2 regions of the Cysteiniphilum sp. 19S12-1 genome follow, and region 2 is predicted to be linked to the other one. Evidence: riboswitches for the same ligand, from Rfam matches in the RefSeq annotation. Region 2 holds a riboswitch; the other holds the start of a gene.

What was found. Region 2 has a riboswitch for thiamine pyrophosphate ahead of thiC (phosphomethylpyrimidine synthase ThiC). Riboswitches for the same ligand answer to the same signal wherever they lie in the genome.
Region 1: linked by a shared signal. The riboswitch ahead of ACTS4L_RS04405 (PQ-loop repeat-containing protein) and the one ahead of thiC (phosphomethylpyrimidine synthase ThiC) in region 2 are both predicted to bind thiamine pyrophosphate.

Annotation. Positions count from the first base shown of each region.
Region 1 is NZ_JBQAJM010000009.1:34,096-38,790, forward strand. It holds gene ACTS4L_RS04395 (cation:proton antiporter domain-containing protein) at 1-1,061, opposite strand, end outside; gene ACTS4L_RS04400 (cation diffusion facilitator family transporter) at 1,176-2,315, opposite strand; gene ACTS4L_RS04405 (PQ-loop repeat-containing protein) at 2,413-3,120, opposite strand; TPP riboswitch at 3,117-3,213, opposite strand; gene ACTS4L_RS04410 (chaperone modulator CbpM) at 3,253-3,537, opposite strand; gene ACTS4L_RS04415 (DnaJ C-terminal domain-containing protein) at 3,540-4,484, opposite strand; gene ACTS4L_RS04420 (ThiF family adenylyltransferase) at 4,541-4,695, opposite strand, start outside.
Region 2 is NZ_JBQAJM010000011.1:58,358-63,052, forward strand. It holds gene ACTS4L_RS05320 (thiazole synthase) at 1-58, opposite strand, end outside; gene thiS (sulfur carrier protein ThiS) at 59-262, opposite strand; gene ACTS4L_RS05330 (FAD-dependent oxidoreductase) at 259-1,311, opposite strand; gene thiC (phosphomethylpyrimidine synthase ThiC) at 1,301-3,181, opposite strand; TPP riboswitch at 3,270-3,373, opposite strand; gene ACTS4L_RS05340 (prepilin peptidase) at 3,624-4,490, opposite strand.

The DNA.
Region 1 (4,695 bases), on a different contig from region 2:
ATCTCAGAGCTTACGGTGGCAATGCCAGCGGTATTTGCTAATGCGATTAACATCAATGAGAACTCACTACCCTGCCCTAAACGCATACCAATCTCAAAAGACTCTTTTGGCGTTTCACGCACTAACCATAGCGTGGCAAAGTGAACGACAGGCTTTAGCACTAGGATTAAAATAGTTAACGCTAACACAACGCCCCATACCGAAGGCAACATTCCAATTTGAAAGCCTGCGCCAACGGAAAAGAAGAATAATATCAAAAAGAAATCACGCAGTGGTTTGAGGTTCTCATAAATATATTTAGCAATTGGTGAACTTGCAACGGTGACACCTGCAATAAAAGCACCGATTTCATTGGATAGTCCAAAAACAATCGCTAACTGCGCCATACCAAGACACCAACCAATCGATAATAGGAATATATACTCTTGGAAGCGGCTAAACTTTCTAAACAGTTTAAAGAGAAAATAACGTTGTGCTAAAAAGCCAACACCACCTAAAACCGGTAGTGCCAGTATTAATTTAACTAATGAAAACAAATGGAAGCTTTCGGTTTGTGATGACCATAAGCTTATAAAGGTGAGCATTAAAATCGCAATTAAATCCTGTATTAATAAAATAGCAATCACTAACTCACCAATACGCTTATGATGTAACGCCGTTGTTGGTAAAAGCTTCAAAGAGATAATCGTACTTGAGAAGATTAATGCAGCCCCAATAATAAACCCTTGTGCGCCAATACCAAAAAAATGACAAATCAGTACAGTAGCGGCAATAAACACCACACTACTGGTGATGCAAACAAACATCGCCTTACCGAGCATTTTTATCATGCTTTTGATTTCTAAATTGAGCCCCAATAAGAACAGCAGAAACATAATGCCAATATCCGATATCTCATGTACCGTTGTGGTATCAGCAATAAACCCTAAACAATGCGGACCAACGATAACACCCAAAGCAATATAAGCAACAATGATAGCCTGTCGTGTATAAAGTGCTAGTGTCGCAAAGACTGAAGCCCCAAAAAACACTAAAAAGAACACAAATACCAAGCTATGCATACCCACATCATCCTTATTTTTTACTCATTATATTGAGAAACCTGATAAATAAAAAATAGCGATTGATCTAAAGCAATTACGCACACACTTTAGTGCATATACGCATCTCTATTATTAATTACTACCAAACAGCTTCACATTAGTTGATCCAACACCATTGATCTGGAAACGCTCCACATCAATTAACTGCAATATTTCCAGCTCCTTAGCCGGCGCCAGTAAGTATAACTCAATCCGTTTAGGATAGTAATAAACAAACATCTCAATTTGACATAAATCAACGTTTTGATGCTTTTCGTCAATATAAGTTGCTAATTGTTGCAAGATCTCTTTACGCGCTGGCGGCATATCTTGAGGGTTAACAATTTCCTCAGGGTGCTCAGCAACATCGACATGGACTGTAATATCTTTAATATTGTCAATTGCTAAGGTCAGAGCACCGCGAACATGTTCCGCAATATAATGCCCTTCTGATGCCGTGATATGCGAATCAACCAAAATATGCACATCAAGTACCACTTGTCCTGCCATTTGACGCGTGCGTAAGCAGTGATGATGTTTAACACCATCAACATTTCTAATAATCTCTTCAATTTGATGCAATAATTCATCATCCACACCGGTATCTACCAACTCAGATAGTGCTTTATAACACCACTTAACACCCATCTTACCAATCATAATAGATACGACAATTGCTGCTAATGCATCCATCCACATCAAACCAAGCATACTACCAATTAAGCCAATAAGTACGACAACAGATGACCACATATCTGATCGACTATGCCAAGCATTAGCACGTAAAAGATCAGAATCAATGCGATTAGCTGTGATCATCGTATAACGAAAAAGTCCTTCATTGGCTAAAATCGAGAAAATAGCAGCATAAATGGTCCATTGATCGGGAATCACTAATTCTCCCGTAAACCAATTAGCTAACGCATGATAAGTAATGAGTAATGCCACCAGGATTAAAATGATTGATAAGATAACGGTTGCTAAAGTCTCAATGCGCTCATGTCCATACGGGTGATTGCTATCAGCGCCTTTATTGGCATGTTTTGCGGCAAACAATACCATAATATCACTTAATAAATCCGAAAATGAATGCACGCCATCGGCGAATAATGCAGGCGAGCCACCGACTAGACCAATCAACATTTTTAATAGCGCCAGAATGGTATTAACAAACATCCCAACAATGGTGACTTTTTTACTTGCTTGATAGCGTTCTAATTCAGAAACAGCCATATTTAAACTATCTTATGCTAGATCAATTGATAGTGCCTAGCATACTGAAGTTTCTTGATTTGTATATCAAAATTATTGATATAGCACCAATTTAGTACTAATCAATAATCATTCTCAGACGTTGGTAGTAATAGTATTGCCCAACCATAATAAATAGTAAGCTTAAAATCACAATAGGACTGATAATACTCGGCAGTGGCCAACCAAAGCTTAATGCAGATATTTCATCACAAACCAGTGCTAACACGTTTAATACTAGAAAAATTAAGCTAAACCCTGTGGCATTTTTCTCTTTGATATTTTTTATAATTTGCGGCAGCCAATAAACCGCATAGCAAAACATACTGATAAAGCCGATGTTTTCTAACATTGTATTGTTTAAGTTATGTAAACTGACCAAAGCAATACCAACAGCAATAATAAGCAAGCATATAATATGAAAGTTATAATTTTTAGCGTTTATATTTGCTCCTTGATTTGAATGTTTGCTATCACGGTATATTTGCCACTGTTGGAATAACAAACATGCCAAAGTCAACATCGTGACGGCACGGTATTGCCATTGCAAATCAAAACCAAAACCATAAATCAGATCCAAAACATTAGCAACAACCATCAACAAATGCGTGCCATGACTAATATGTCCTGCTTGGTGTTTTAATTGGTTATGAATAATCTGTGGCAAAAAATAAATGCAATAAATAACAAATGATATGTTAATGCTAATATGACCGATCACGCTTTGATTTCCCCCTTGGCTTGGCTTTACATATGCACAGGAAGATAGAAAAATAATGCACGACACACACTTTAGCAACTTCCTACGCTAGGATTAACTAGTTCAGGTACAAAGGGTTAGGTAAAACCTTCTCAGCAAAATGCACCCCTGTTGTTGGCATCATTCTAGTATGTATTTTTGACCTAAACAAGCCTGAGATTAGCTTATATTTACAGAAACAACCGCCTCTAGTTCTTTTATTTTTTCTCTTAAACTTAAAATAATTGAAATGCCCGATGGATTAACACCTAAATCACGCATTAAACGCATCGCTGATTTAGCGCGTGCAATATCATATGCTGAAACATAATAACTATCCGCTTGCAATTTAGCACTTACCACATCATGCTCAATCCATTCGATAATAATAGTTTGTGGCACACATAACATTTCGGATAACTCAACAATGCTAATATAGTCACTTTTTATAATCATCTCCGTCATCTTTATGCTCCTAATAGATCTTTACGCGGATCAAACGCCATCTCAGTGGCCATGTTTTGATAAAATGCTTTTTGTGCTGCTGATACCGCAGGCGGCAATATAACATCTAGCACCACATAAAAATCACCACCTGCCAAGCCTTTACCTTTTAAGCGCATTTTTTTACCACTTTGGGTATGCTCTGGCACCTTAAGCTTTATCTGACCATGTGGTGTTGGTAAATTAATCTCAGCACCTAACGCCGCCTCCCAAGGCGCTATGGGGATATGACTATAAATATCATTACCAACTACTTTGTATTGTTTATCAGACTGAACAATGATCTCAAGATATAAATTACCACTTAAGCCACCGCCAACACCTGCTTCTCCTTGGCCTTTTAGACGGATTTGTTGATGATTGCCAACGGCTTTAGGAATTTTAACTTTTAGACGTTTCGTTTTCTCAACAACTAGCCCCTTTTCATTAACTGCCTGATAAGCAAAATGCAGCTCACGCTCAACACCTGCTAAAGCATCGTTTACGCTAATTTCAACCTTGGTATGCAAATCCTGACCGTTCATTGCAAAACCTTGTTTACGCCCTTGACGCTGGTTATGCTGTTGGCGGAAAAATTCACCAAAGATATTCTCATAACCACTAAAATCACCTTCTTGGTAAAAGTGTTGTTGGCGATTGCCATGCCCTTGATGCGTATTTCTGCCTTGATGAAAGTCGCCGGCTTTAGCATGCTGCCAATTAGCGCCATATTGATCGTATAGCTTGCGCTTTTCACTATCTTTCAGTACTTCATAAGCATCTTGCACTTCTTTGAATTTCTCTTCGGCATTGGCTTCTGTACTGACATCAGGATGATACTTTTTAGCTAAACGACGATAGGCTTTTTTAATCTCAGCATCGGTGGCTGTTTTGGCTACACCTAACAGCTGATAGTAATCTTTTTCCATAGATCAATTTCCTTTTACTTAGTTTTTATTTTGTCAATACCGCTTAATAATTTAAGTTAATAACATATCTCTTTTTGTTGCTCTTTAAAGTAACGAGCAATGCCGCCTTCATAGTTATAGACGTTTTCAAAGCCAAGCTCAATAAGCTTTTGTGCAGCCTTTTGACTTCTAACGCCAAGTTTGCAAATCACTATAATTTTTTGTGCTTTAC
Region 2 (4,695 bases):
CGGTGCCCAAAAGCATGCGCGAATCAAGATTAATATTATAAAGCTGTAATTGCTCCATTTAACCACCTTGCATTGGTGTGAGAATATCGATCTCATCACCTTGTTTAATTTGTGTTGTATCATAAGCACTGTGATCAATAATTGATTTATTGACCGCAACTGCAGCATAGCTTGAAGCAAAGCCAATATCAGTTAATAACGCCTGCAATGTTTGCGGATTTTTCAGTTGCTTTTTCTCACCATTTAATACGATCTCTATCATACTTTCTCCACTATTTTTATATCTTTTATATCACTTTTTATTTTATCGATAACTTTTAACGCATAGATGGGTGCTAAAAGATAACCATGTCGATAAAAGCCATTAAGTGTTATCAGATTATTCTGTTGCATGAGCCTTGGCAAGCCCTCTTTAAAGCATGGGCGTGCTTGAGTAAAATTTTTTATAATCCGTGCTTCAGCAAAACCCTCATCAACGGTCAATAACGCACTTAGTAACGTTAACTGTGAAATCACACTCATCTGACTCATGTCTTCTGATTGGACAATCGTCGCACCAATATAATAAACCCCACTGCCTCGTGGCACGATATATAACGGCATGCGCGGGTGGCATAGTCTAGTGATTCCCGTAATCTTCACTTCAGGGGCATAAATCACTAAGGATTCGCCACGAATACCATATAAATCATCTAGTGTATCCTTGGCGCCAAGACCACGAGTGTCATAGACATAGTTATGATCTCTTTGCAAATATTGCAGATGAGCTTTGGAAACATCTTGTGCCAAGTGTAAAGAAACACGTGGGTGGTTCATTAAATAAAATGTCGATTGACTAAAGAATCTTCGCACATGAACACAACCTTCGTTCTCAATATAGAGCATGCGATGAGCGAGCTTACCTTGATTATATTGTTCTGTTAATGGAGTTTGTGCATAGGCATGTTCATGTAATGTTAGCCCTTGAACGCGCGCAATTTTAGTCTCAAGATCGCTCAAATCCAAAGGGTGAGCCACAATATTAGTTCCAGTTTGTGCAAAAACACCACCTAACAACCATCGATCAATACGCTGCCAAGCCTCTGCCGAAGAGCATGATAGATCATAGACTCTTTGTCCTTCATCCAGCGCTTCAGATACTGGTGCCACCATACCAGCCGCTGCATAACCACAACTTGATTTACCACTGAAATCAACACTCTTGTCATATAGATCAATCCCAATATCAGCAAATGACTCAAGCAATGTGATGGCCAGTATGCGCCCAACAAGACCGCCACCAACGATCGCAACCCGCACGCTATTCGACATGATAAATTTCAGCGCCTTTTGCCATAAAGTCCTCACTTTTTTGCTGCATGCCTTTCGTAGCAACATCAGCTAAATCCAGCTTATGCGCTTTAGCATAATCACGTACTTCTTGGGTGATTTTCATCGAGCAGAATTTAGGTCCACACATCGAGCAAAAGTGCGCAAGCTTATGACCTTCTTTTGGTAGCGTTTGGTCATGAAAACTCTGAGCTTTCTGCGGGTCAAGACTTAAATTAAACTGATCTTGCCATCTAAACTCAAACCGAGCTTTCGATAAAGCATTATCACGAATTTGCGCGCCCGGGAAACCTTTAGCTAAATCAGCTGCATGCGCTGCAAGCTTATACGTAACAATCCCTTCTCGCACATCCTCTTTATCCGGCAACCCTAAGTGCTCTTTCGGTGTCACATAGCACAGCATTGACGTGCCATACCAGCCAATTTGTGCCGCACCTATCGCTGATGTGATGTGATCATAACCAGGGGCTATATCCGTCACCAAGGGTCCCAAGGTATAAAAAGGTGCTTCAAAGCAATCCTTAAGCTCTTTAGTCATATTCTCTTTGATCATTTGCATCGGCACATGCCCAGGTCCCTCAATCATCACCTGTACATCATGATCCCACGCACGCTTAGTTAATTCACCCAGAGTTTCAAGCTCGGCAAATTGCGCTTCATCATTGGCATCTAAAATAGAGCCTGGACGCAGTCCATCACCTAAAGAAAAAGCGACATCATAGGCTTTCATAATTTCACAAATCTCATCAAAATGCGTATAGATGAAGCTCTCCTTATGATGTGCAATACACCATTTGGCAATGATTGAGCCGCCGCGCGAGACAATGCCTGTTAGTCTTTTAGCGGTTAGATGAATATATTTCAAACGCACACCGGCATGAATAGTGAAATAACTCACTCCCTGCTCGGCTTGCTCAATCAAGGTATCGCGAAAGATCTCCCACGTCAGTTTTTCTGCTTGACCATCGACTCTCTCAAGTGCTTGATAAATTGGTACCGTACCAATTGGCACAGGCGAGTTACGAATAATCCACTCACGCGTCTGATGAATATTCTTGCCCGTTGATAAATCCATCACTGTATCCGCACCCCAGCGTGTGGCGATCACCATTTTTTCAACTTCTTCAGCAATGGATGAGCTGACCGCTGATGTTCCAATGTTGGCATTGATTTTGACACTGAAATTGCGCCCAATAATCATCGGCTCCATTTCTGGATGGTTGATGTTACTTGGAATAATCGCGCGTCCCAAGGCAATCTCTTGGCGCACAAATTCAGGTGTAATTTCTTTAGGAATATTTGCCCCAAAATCAACACTCGGATGCTGCTTAAGTAAAATAGGGTCTTGAATATGCGCATTTGCACACTTTAAGTTCTCACGCAGTGCAACATAGCGCATTTCTTTGGTGATTATTCCGCGACGCGCGTAATGCATTTGTGTGACATTACTGCCTTGTTTTGCTTTTAATGGCTTAGCGCGCTTGGGAAATGCTAAATCTTTTTGTGTATGCGTAAATTCGGCACTAAAGTCTGTTAATGCTTCGATTTCATTATTGTCTTTGATCCACGCTTGGCGCAATTTAGGTAAACCCTCAACCAAATCATGCTTGTAAGACTCATCACTATATTGACCTGAGGTATCATATACTGCAATTTCAGGGTTTTGCACACGACCTTGCTCAGTTAACGTATCGCTCTGAGCAATATAGCGAAAAGGCACGTGAAGATTATCGTCCGTCTGAAGATATTTTTTGCATGATGCAGGATAGGCTGCTTGTAAATCAGCTGATAAGGTCAATGATGCTTTGTCGCTACTTGATCTATTTGATGCTGTTTTTTTATGCTGTGGCATGTATGGCTCCTTATATTTTGCCTTTTACATGCGTAGGAAAACTTTTTGTGATATATCGCGCCAATCATTTTAAGCACAGTACAAAATACAAATCGCTATAACAACTTCCTACGCTAGTACTAACTAGTTCAGGTACAAAGGGTTACAAAATTTGCATTTTGCTCTCAGCCAACGGCACCCCTGTTGTAAACGCGATTTATCGTAAAGTAATTTTTTGGAGGTGTCTACTGCTAGATTTTGTTCTTAACATAATCGGCTAAGCCTAAATATTTGCCCAAAAGGGCTCATCGCACCCTGCGCGTAAATCGAAGCGATGCGCTCGGCATCAGTCGAAGTGGGTAAGCTTAGGAAAATAACACTTCATAGAGGCTTTGACTTACACTCAGCCAGTGCTCATACAATCAAAATGAGTCGAAATATTGTCATCACCACATAATCTTACCTAGAAGTGCGGAAATAGCATTTGGAAATATGCATGGGTGAGCGTTTGACCGACAAAAGGATACAATACTCCAGCAATTGCGATGGAGGGACCAAAAGGGATTAGCGAGGTTCCTTGTCGCTTGATTAAGCTTGTGATAATGGCAAACACAATACCAATCACCGCACTGGTGAATATCAAAAGCAGTAAGCTTGGTGCGCCAAACCAAGCGCCAAGTGCTGCCATTAATTTGAAGTCACCATAGCCCATACCCTCTTTGTTGGTAATGAATTTAAACACCCAAAATACGAGCCACAATATGCCATAACCAAGGGCTGCGCCCAATATTGCCTGTATTGGCGAGCTAAAAACAAACGCGCAATTGATTAATAGTCCAAGCCACAGCAAAGGTAAGGTGAGATTATCAGGTAACATAAAATGTTTAAGATCAATCACCGCTAGCGGAATTAAAAAGAAATACATAACACATAACAACAAGGCAGCAAAGGTTATACCAAAATAACAGAGTGTCACTAAGACTAGAGCACCACTTAATAATTCAATACTTGGATAAAGTAAAGATATTTTACTGTGGCAAAAGCTACATTTACCACGCAAAAAAATAAAGCTTAAAAGAGGGATATTATGCCATGGTTTTAATGGGTGATGGCACACCGGACAAGCTGACTGGCGATGAATATTCTCGGATAAACTCTCATCTATATCAGGTTGCGAGATATCGAGCATATCATAAGCTTGATCTTTATATTGTTTATCTAAGATTTTAGGTAAGCGTGTGATGACCACATTTAAAAAACTGCCAACACAGACAGCAACAATGGTTGCCGCAATGATAATAATAGGTGCTATCTCGTTTAAAAATTCCATAAACACATTCAAAAAACTAATTTCTTATGAGTATATACTGATTAAAAAAAGTGAAAACAAAAACTTTGGTAATTGATGCTTAACCGAGCATCAATATTACGATATACCACTCGTGAATCATTTTGCGTTGTTTAATGTCAAATAAGTTTTTGATAATTTTGAGTCATTGGATTGCAGGCAATAGCAAGGACTATTAGCAATATCA